DNA from 2 places in the Bacillus sp. ISL-35 genome. Region 2 is predicted to be linked to the other one. Evidence: a T-box and tRNA genes for the amino acid it is inferred to sense, from the RefSeq annotation. Region 2 holds a T-box; the other holds one or more tRNA genes.
The links. The T-box of region 2 lies ahead of alaS (alanine--tRNA ligase). A T-box ahead of a tRNA ligase gene usually reads a tRNA of that ligase, here a tRNA-Ala.
Positions count from the first base shown of each region.

Region 1: it encodes a tRNA-Ala, which carries the amino acid that the T-box ahead of alaS (alanine--tRNA ligase) is inferred to sense. The anticodon was not compared.

Region 1 covers NZ_JAGGQK010000008.1:155,678-160,939, forward strand. The annotation lists gene J7E38_RS13725 (hypothetical protein) at 1-101, opposite strand, end outside; gene J7E38_RS13730 (helix-turn-helix domain-containing protein) at 192-389, opposite strand; gene J7E38_RS13735 (STAS domain-containing protein) at 489-1,337, opposite strand; gene J7E38_RS13740 (helix-turn-helix domain-containing protein) at 1,459-1,683, opposite strand; gene J7E38_RS13745 (hypothetical protein) at 1,751-2,032, opposite strand; gene J7E38_RS13750 (helix-turn-helix transcriptional regulator) at 2,025-2,222, opposite strand; gene J7E38_RS24160 (hypothetical protein) at 2,352-2,474, shown strand; gene J7E38_RS13755 (hypothetical protein) at 2,745-3,041, shown strand; tRNA gene J7E38_RS13760 (tRNA-Ala) at 3,165-3,237, opposite strand; gene J7E38_RS13765 (MgtC/SapB family protein) at 3,344-4,039, opposite strand; gene J7E38_RS13770 (DMT family transporter) at 4,189-5,103, shown strand; gene J7E38_RS13775 (GNAT family N-acetyltransferase) at 5,116-5,262, shown strand, end outside.
Region 2 covers NZ_JAGGQK010000001.1:33,464-38,725, reverse strand. The annotation lists gene alaS (alanine--tRNA ligase) at 1-2,634, opposite strand; T-box leader at 2,710-2,921, opposite strand; gene J7E38_RS00150 (AI-2E family transporter) at 2,987-4,066, opposite strand; gene J7E38_RS00145 (YrzQ family protein) at 4,305-4,439, opposite strand; gene J7E38_RS00140 (hypothetical protein) at 4,463-4,654, opposite strand; gene J7E38_RS00135 (PRC-barrel domain-containing protein) at 4,664-5,140, opposite strand.

The DNA of each region.
Region 1 (5,262 bases), on a different contig from region 2:
TTTAAGATTTCTATATTCTCTTCAATATAAACCCTAGCGGTAGCAAGTTCCATGTCTTCTACGTATTGGTTAATCTTAGTTGCCAGTGCATCTAAACTCAATTAATCCATCTCCTTGTTAGTGACTACACTGATATATCGGTAAAAAAAATAACTTCTAAAGATTAAAAACCTTCATAGGTGAGTGGGACTTCATTCTAGTTCATCAGGATCCAATTCATAGAATTCTATTAACTTATTTAGAGTCGATTGACGATGATTTCCTTTGTCATTCTCTATGTTACCTAGAGTCCTGGTTGTCATATTAAGTTCTTCGCAAACTTTCTCTTGAGACATATTTCTTTTACATCGCTCTACTCTTAACTGAGAACCTAAGCTTTCGTTATTCATATGTTAACCTCCTGATTGGTTATATAAAAACATATTCCTCCATATAAAAAAATAAAACCCATCTCACTCGAGATGGGCTTATAACTGACATATATGTTTTTAATTGGATGTCTTCGGTACATCGTCTAATTTGTCTAACCAATCCAGTGCTTGTTTTACATTATGAAAAGCAGTAGTCTTGGATAAATCGATTCCACTATTTACGGCTGTTTGGGCTAGTCGTGGGGATATTCCAGTGGTGAGTACCTTAATTCCTAATAACTTAAGTACACCCCCTATTTGATGGAGGTTACGAGCCATTTGTTCATTAATTGTTGATACTCCAGAGAAGTCTGCAATTAAATAATTTACTTTAAGCTCACTTATCTTTGGAACAACTTTCAACATTAAGTGATTCGTTCGTACGGAATCAATGTTACCTATTAAGGGTAAAACCACTACCCCTGCTTTAACAGGAACAAGCGGCGAAGACAATTCTTCTATTTCTTTAAGTGCCTCTAAGCGTAGTTGTTCACTTATCCGTTCGTAAGTGGATATTGTTTCCTCGAGGCTAATATCCAACATTTTATTAAATTGTCTAATAACTAGAATTGCTTCTTTTGCATCCAGGTTAAATTCATTAGTCCAATCTGTAACAAAATCTGCGAATACCTCTCTTGTTGGGGGATATCTCACAGTGATTTCAGATATATGCGTTTCGGAATTAATCAAAGCTTCTGAATTCCTTCTACTCCACTCGATTAATTCAACAGGCACATTTAGTGTTTCATTTGTAAGGCTTCCAGCTAAATGGATTATAAGATTCTCATACATGCTAATGGCTGCATTTTTTTCATCCTTAGGGATATGGAGATCCATTTTGTTTAGAACATCATTAACGATATCAAGAGCAAGGTTTGCAGAATTGCTATTTAGGTGATTTGCAAGATTATTAATAGTTCCCAACAAATGATCAACTCCTTATTTCCTCATTATAATAAACAGTTGGGAATTATCCAAACCCTAATAGGGTGGTAAATTTAAAAAAGCCCTTCAGGTTAAGAAGCGCTTTAGTCTAAGTCTTTAGAATTCATGTGAGAGGGCCGTTTTCATTGTTCATTTCATAATAATCGATTAACCTTTTGATTGTCTTTCCATTCATGCTTTTATTGTTTTCAATGTTACTCAGTGTTTCTAATTTCATCTGGAGTGCCTTGCATACTTGTTCCTGTGTTAGGTTTCTTTTGAACCTTTCCATCCTCAAAATGGCTCCTAAGCTTTCAGGGTGCATAATAAAAGTACAACTCCTTACCATTTGTCTAAAGTCATTTCTTAATTTATATCGGATTTATGATTTACAATTTTAATCAAAAAAAGAAGCTTCACTCATCGAGTGGGGCTTTTATCATTTCCTTGACCTTTTCAGTTATATCCTCTTTCCCATCAACAATTACGGATATCAATCCTTCGATATCCATTTCCTTTTTTATCTCCTGGATAAAGTCAGCTGCCACCTTTTCTGGTTTCCTGCCTCTTTTTTGAAAAGACCCTTTACGTTGTACCCTTATACCCCTAGAAAGAAAAGTTATTGCGATTGTCAAGTTCATGCGTGTCACTCCAAATACCATTTTCCCAAGCGCTTGGGAATTCATATTTTTATTCAACCATATAACCCCATAAACTTTCTACAGTTTCATTCAGCGATCTCGCAATCCTTATAGCTACCGGAAGAGTCGGAAGTGACTTTCCTCTAACAATCAGACTGAACGCCCCAGGTGTTAATCCGGACTTCTCAGCAATAAATCCTTGTTTTAGTCCCCGTTCCACCAGTATCTGTTTTAGCTTGGTCTCCAATACAATCACCTCAGTTATGAATTCGTCGAAAAAAATGATTGTCCTCTAAATAATTGTGTTATAGGACAAGCATTCATTCTCATATCTTTTTTCAAGGACGTCATAAGACGTCAAAAAGGAGGATGCTATATGAGAGAAACAGAGAGGGAAAGTTACGAAAGGTTAATCCGGCATTACAAAGAAGAATCTGATATGAAGTGGATCCTGGCAGGTCTGATGAGTATTCTTATAGCTGGATTTTTCACCATTTGAGGGAGGGACGTCAAATGTATAGACCTACCGTACGTTATGCAGATTGTTATCAACAGTATGTGGATAATATGTTTCAATCCACACACCTAGACAGGAATCAGATTATAAGGGCAGCGTTATTCACAGCTGCTTACTCGGAAGAATTTTTAAAGTTGATGCGTCATAACCAAATAGCTGACGTCCCTCTTCCCTCCCCTTTATGGCAGATGGATCACACCGAGTTATGGAGGGAACAGTCGCCTAAAACAACAGGAGAGGGGAAGGACGGCAATGATCATGATGACCGAAAGGGAGAAGTTGAGGATAATTGCCGAGTTGTTAAACCAATATCCAGAAGCACCATTGAAGAAAGATGTCAGCTCCAGGTCCAGGGATCAGATAGGACGGTTTCAAAAAGAATCCAGACGTCAGGAGAAATCCAAATACGAATCGGTTAGAATAATTAAATTGAAGAAAGTGAAAGGGAGTTATGGTACCTATATTGTAAAAACTAAGATACTCACAGAGGGGGAAGTAGATATAATAATAATTTTTGGTTTATTGATTGTCCTGTCTGTAATTTTCTAAAAATGATTCATCATTTTAATTAAAAATTCCATTTCGGCGACAGTTCGGCGACAAAATAAAAAAATCCAAGATGGTAAACTCAATAAAAAAGAAAAAAGCCTTGATATACAAGGCTTTTTTGGATGGAGAATAGGGGGCTCGAACCCCTGACCTCAACGCTGCCAGCGTTGCGCTCTCCCAGCTGAGCTAATCCCCCGTATCTGTTTAGATAAGGTACAAGAAAGATTATATAACCTTCTTTATGGACATGCAAGACAAAATTTCGGAAATGAGCAAAAAAAGCCGCTCATCAGCGGCTTTTCTCATAATCCTTCAATTTCTACACGGTTAATGCCTTCGATTTCAGACACCGCCTCATATACATCCGTAGTCTTTCTGCGGAAGTCCACCGTCACGATTAATTGAACCAGCTGGTTTCCTTCTGCAAGATCCTTGATGCGTACATTTTTCAATGCGATTTTTTCTGCTTTAATCCTGGTTATAATGTCGGCAATGCTTTCCCTCGTATTCACATTGAACTGCAGCCGGATCTCTTTTTCCCGTAATTGCCTTGGACCAATGAAGGTCATGAGGAATGGGATGAACTCCACACTGACAATAAGCAGTGCTACACCCGCAATGGCTTCCCAGTAAAAACCGGCACCCACGGTGATCCCGATCCCTGCCGCACCCCAAATCATCGCAGCTGTCGTCAAACCGGAAATGGTATCATTCCCTCTTCGTAAAATAACACCTGCACCGAGGAAACCAATACCGGAGACAATTTGGGCAGCCAGGCGGAGTGGGTCCATCGTGATATTGACGTCTTCATCCCCGGGGAACATATAGGCTGACTCACTCGATACAATCGTCAACAGACAGCTGACGATCGATATGACCAGGCTCGTTTTAAGCCCAACCGGTTTTCTTTTAATCTCCCTTTCGAGCCCGATTACAAGACCAAGAAAAGCGGATATCCCAAGTTTAAGTAAAATTTCCATATCGATTGTTGAAAGCATACTGATCTCCTGCCCCTGAGTAAGATGTATTTACTTTCCCTAAAAATAATGAATTAAACACAGTCCGGGCGATAAAATTTCAATTAAGGTAAGCTAAAAATTCGATTTCATTGTAAAATACATATAATTCATATTAAAGGAGAATGGAAATGGACTCACCAAAACTAAATCCCTATTTGGCAGTTGCAGTCGGTGTCGTGGCTGTATCAACCTCTGCCATTCTGGTTAAAGTTTCATCTGCGCCATCTGGTGTCATTGCATTTTACAGATTGTTCTTCTCTGTTTTGCTGATGCTGCCGGTGTTTCTTATAAAGTATGTTTCAGAACTTCGTCTTATTACGAAGCGGGATTGGATGTTCAGCGGGATTGCCGGCATTTTTCTTGCCTTTCACTTTATCCTCTGGTTCGAATCCCTAAACTATACTTCTGTTGCGAGTTCTACAGTGCTGGTCACACTCCAGCCGCTTTTCGCATTTATAGGAGCGTACTTCTTCTTTAAAGAGCGAGTATCTTTTAAAGCAATACTAAGTGGAATTATTGCCGTCGGCGGGAGCGTCATCATCAGCTGGGGCGACTTTAAGATTAGTGGCAGTGCATTGTTTGGAGACTTTTTGGCTATCGTAGCCTGTGCGTTGGTCACTGTATATCTATTATTTGGCCAAACCGTCAGGAAGAGAATGTCCTTAATAACCTATACCTTTATTGTCTACAGCATCAGTTCAATTACTTTATTCTTCTATGTAATAGCTATCGGTGAATCCTTCTATCCGTACCCTGCAAGTGACTGGGTTTATTTTATTCTTCTTGCACTGATTCCAACCTTGCTTGGCCATACCCTGTTCAACTGGTCGATTAAATGGATCAGCGCTTCCGTCATTTCAATGGCTATCTTGTTTGAACCAGTAGGTGCAACGGTATTGGCCTTCTACCTTCTTGGTGAAAAAGTTATTTTGACCCAGGTAATTGGGGGATTAATTGTTATTGCGGGTATAACTTTATTTCTAGTCGATGAAAGAAAGATGAAAATCAAGAACCAGACAGAGGTAAATTCAATCTCAGGTTAGGGGTGTATGTTTATGGAAATCAGAAAAGCTACGCTTCAAGATGCTGAGGGCATTGCCAAGGTGCACGTGAAAAGCTGGCAAGAAACGTATAAAGGACTAGTAAGCCAGGAGTATCTAGATTCATTGAAGGCAGAGGATCGCCAGCCTCTATGGGAAAAG
Region 2 (5,262 bases):
TCAAATTGATTTTACCCATTCTTCGGCAAATTGAAGCGCATTGTCGAGTTTTGATGGGTCTTTTCCGCCAGCCTGGGCCATATCTGGACGGCCTCCGCCGCCTCCGCCGCAAATCGCTGCTGCTTCCTTGATCAGTTTTCCAGCTTGATAGCCTTTCTTGATCAAATCATCTGTCACAGCCGCAATCAGGTTCACTTTGCTGCCATCTGTCATGCCAAGCAGGATTACTGCAGAACCAAGTTTTTGCTTTAAGTCATCTGCCATATTTCGCAGGTTGTTCATGTCAGAAGCCTGGACTCGTGCAGCAAGCAGTTGGACACCATTGATTTCTTTTACCTGTGATGTAAGGCTCCCTGCTTCAATATTTCCCAATTTAGCAGCAAGAGATTCATTTTCGCGCTGCAGCTGCTTCATTTCTGTGAGCAGTGAGTCGATCCGGTTCGCCACTTCCTTCGGTGAAGTCTTCAGCTTGCCAGCAGCCTCCTTCAGGATGCCGATCTGGTCATTCAGTACCTTGTAAGCCGCCTCGCCTGTTACAGCCTCAATCCTTCTTGTTCCGGCACCAATGCCGCCTTCGGATACAATCTTGAACAGCCCGATGACAGATGTATTTGGAACATGGCATCCGCCGCAAAGCTCAAGGCTGTAGTCGCCAACTTTTACGACACGGACAATGTCACCATATTTTTCGCCAAACAATGCCATCGCACCCATTGCTTTCGCTTCAGCAATCGGCTTAAAGTTCGTCTCCACCTGGATGCTTCTCCAGATTTTTTCGTTGACGATTGCTTCTACCTGCTCAAGTTCTTCAGCAGTCACCTGGCCGAAGTGGGAGAAGTCGAAACGGAGCCTGTCTGGTTCGACGAGGGATCCTGCCTGATTGACGTGCGTGCCCAGGACATCCTTCAACGCCTGGTGCAGCAAATGTGTTGCAGTATGGTTCTTGATGATTCTTGCACGGTTATCCTGGTCGACTTTTGCAGTGACTTCAAGACCTTTGGAAACCGTTCCTTCCACGACTACTGCACTGTGAAGGTTTTGGCCGTTCGGAGCTTTCTTTACATCCTTAACTGAAAGCTTCACTCCGCTTGCTTCGACTGTACCTTTATCGGCAATCTGTCCGCCGCTTTCTGCGTAGAAAGGTGTAACATCAAGGATGAAATGGACTTCATCGCCAGCATTTGCTTCCTCAACAAGCTCGCCTTCCTTGATTAATGCTACGATTTTGCTGTTCGTTTCAAAATTATCATAACCGACGAACTCGCTGCTTTCTTTAATGTCGCCAAGAACACCGCCCTGAACCTGCATGGAACCAACATCCTGGCGTGCCGCACGAGCTCTTTCACGCTGGAGCTCCATTTCTTTTTCAAAGCCTTCGTGGTCGACCTTCAAGCCTTCTTCTTCGGCATACTCTTCCGTCAGTTCCACCGGGAATCCATATGTGTCATATAATCTGAAGACATCCTCACCCTGGATTTTGCCGCTGCCTTTTTCCTTTTCCTTCTTGATCAGTTCAGAAAGGATTGCCAGGCCTTCATGCAGCGTTTCATGGAAGCGGTCTTCTTCATTTTTGATGACCTTTTGGATAAAGTCGGTCTTTTCTTTTACTTCCGGGTAGAAATCATGCATGATTTCGCCCACTACCGGCACCAATTCAAACATGAATGGCCGATTGATGTTCAGCTTCTTTGCATAACGTACAGCGCGGCGCAATAAACGGCGAAGTACATATCCGCGGCCTTCGTTGGATGGAAGTGCACCGTCACCGACAGCAAAAGCTACAGTACGGATGTGGTCAGCAATAACTTTGAATGCTTCATCCTTCTCTTTGGACTGTCCGTATTTTTCACCTGAGATTTCTTCAGTCGCATTGATGATCGGCATGAACAAATCTGTTTCAAAGTTTGTCGGAACATCCTGGACAACGGAGGCCATACGCTCCAGTCCCATGCCGGTATCAATATTTTTCTTCGGAAGCGGCGTGTATGTGCCATCCGGATTATGATTGAATTCAGAGAACACAAGGTTCCAGACTTCGAGGTAACGGTCATTTTCACCGCCAGGATATAGCTCTGGATCTTCAGGATCGTTACCGTATCCAGGCCCTCTATCATAGAAAATCTCTGTGTTCGGACCGCTTGGGCCTTCACCGATATCCCAGAAGTTCCCCTCCAGACGGATGATCCGCTCTTCCGGAATGCCGATTTTCTCTCTCCAGATGTTGAATGCTTCATCATCTTCAGGGTGAATTGTCACAGATAATTTCTCTGGGTCAAAACCGATCCACTTTTCGCTCGTAAGGAATTCCCAAGCAAATTCGATTGCTTCTACTTTGAAGTAGTCACCGATCGAAAAGTTGCCGAGCATTTCAAAGAATGTATGGTGGCGTGCTGTCTTGCCGACATTTTCAATATCGTTTGTACGGATGGATTTCTGTGCATTTGTGATTCGCGGGTTTGCCGGAATAACACGGCCATCAAAATACTTTTTTAAAGTCGCTACACCGCTGTTGATCCAAAGAAGGGACGGATCATCGTGTGGAACTAGCGATGCACTTGGTTCGATGGCATGACCTTGTTCCTTAAAATATTCGAGAAACATTCTTCTGATTTCTGCACCTGTCAGTTTTTTCATTTTAGTAACCTCCTAAATCCTTATGAAATTTTAGCTTTCAGGGATTTTAGGCAACAAAAAAAGCCCTCATCCCTGGACAGGGACGAGAGCTTGCTCGCGGTACCACCCTGATTATGGACGCAAAAACGCACGCCCATCTCTCAATGACGCTTTAACGCAGCTGCTACGGCAGGTTTTGCCTGCACTCCGGAATAGCCTTCTGTTATCCTTCACCGGGAATTCTTTCAGCCTGGGAATCCCTCTCTGGACGATGGTCTATAACATACTCGTTCCTTCTACATTTTTCGAATTATTAATCTATAGCCGAATTATATATAGCTGTATTGCGTTTGTCAAACGACTCGGCAAAATTTTATGTCGGACGTGCTTTTTTTCTTTCAAGAATGATATGGTCTTTGGCGTGGATCAGTGCCGCCCTTAAAACAACCAGGACAGGAACGGCCAAAATCAGCCCCAGGATGCCGCCTACTTCTTCACCTGCCAGCAGCGCGAACATGATCATCAAAGGATGCATATGCAGGCTTTTGCCGACAATCAGCGGGGACAGGATGTTGCCTTCAAGAAATTGCAGCGAAAAGACGATCACAAGTGACAGCAGCACCATTTTCACGGACATTGTCGCAGCGATGATAACGGCCGGTATAGCCCCAATAATCGGACCAAAATACGGGATCACATTCGTGATACCGACAATGGCTCCTAAAAGGAGCGAATACTTAATACCCGCAAGCCAGAAAAACAATGATGAAAGCACGCCGATGATCAGGCAAATGAGAAGCTGGCCGCGTATATAACTACCGAGCGACTTGTCGACATCATGGAGGAATCTGGCACCCGGCTGCCTCCATTGCCTGGGGGTCATGTACCACGCGGCTTTTTTCATGGCATCGAAGTCCTTCAGCATGTAAAAGGCAATGAACGGAATCACCGCTATCGTCAAAATGGAATTGATGATTTCCATCAAAAAAGACATCGTTCCTGCAAGCACACCGTCAAGCCATTGCTCCATACTGTTGATTCCATCCTCAATTCTTTCGTGTATTCCTGCCGGCCATGTCGAGGTCTGGTCAACCACATTGTTGACCATCTGTTTATATTGTTCGGCGAAATATGGCGCGTTTTCCGTCAGGTCACGCAGCTGGCGGATCAAAGCAGGAATGCCCTTATAAAAGGCAAAACCGGCACCGCCAAAAAATAAAATATAAATGATCAAAATCGATACTCCCCGGTGAAGGCCCCTTTGGTGAAGGGATTCAACAATCGGGTGAAGCAAATATGTAATGAAAGCCGCTACCGAAAAAGGAATCAGCAAGGATATCAGTATTTGCAGCACCGGTACCCATAAGGATTGCAGCTTGATAAAAACAAACAGAACAATAAACAAAAGGAGAAGAAATCCAAGCCGGTAGTACCATTTCATTTGGATATTCACCATTTTCGCCCTCCCTCCTGTTTATTCTTGAAAGAAAGGAGGCGGATTATACCTTTTATTGGGTACCAGGTCGGGATTTTTTAAAATGAAAGTAACGATCGTTTACTTTTTATAGCGACTTTTTCTTTTTTATAGCGACTTTCGCCATATTATAGCGAACTGGAAATTCAACTTAATTTTTTCCATTTTTCACATTAGAAAATCCCCTGCAAATTACTACAGGGGATTGGTTCCATTTTTAAAGAAATGCTTTTGTCATTTTTCTGCCTAGCTTCTTCATTTTCCTGCCAGACATCATATTGTTGTTGGAAGCATAGTTATAGGCTGCCATACCAGCGCCAAATGCGATAACGGAGGTTAACATTTTGTTCATGTGTTTCACCTCTTCGGTTTATTTTACATGCCGTATTGACGTTGATCTTCGTCGAATAAGTCGTCAAGGGAGCTCAATGTTCCATCTTCTTCGACTTGATGGGTATGGATCAGACCTTTATTCAAAGACAGCTCTATGAAGCAATTCCAGCAGTAATATTGGTTGATGCCAATTTTGCCAATATCCTTGCTTCTGCAATTGGGACAACTTAACATAAGGACACCTCATCTCGGTTTAACTGTCACGATGATGGCATCCTTTCCGATTGCAGGCGGACCGGTGGTCTTGACTACACGCTTTCCATTCATGATATCCGAAAAAAAGCCATCCGTTAGTTCGTACCCTACAATCGTGCCCAATTCCTCCATGAAATATACGTCTTCCAACAAACCTAGCTGTTCGCCATCCCTTGATAACAGGATTTTGCCAGCCAGTCCCTCATTATGTTCAAACGTATATTCTGGCTCTGCCTCCAAAGGCTCCAGCGCTGTCTTGTCCTTTACCATTACACCATTCCAGCCAAAGGATTCAACTTGACCTATCTTGACCTGAAACGTCTTCTTGATGAATGCACCCTTTTTTACAAGTAAGCCTACAACGCTTCCATTGCTTGAAATGCTTACATCACAAACTTCGCCCAGTTTTTGACCACTCGTCAATTCGTATACAGGCAGTCCCTTTAAAAGTGAAAATGTCCGCAAAAGTGTGTCCCGCCTTTCCGAACACTCTTAGTTTCCACCGTCTCTGGCAATTCATGTGGTGTAAGGTTTTCCAAAGCCTCTCCTTGCCCGGAAAAATAAATAAGAATCCACAACTGCTGTGG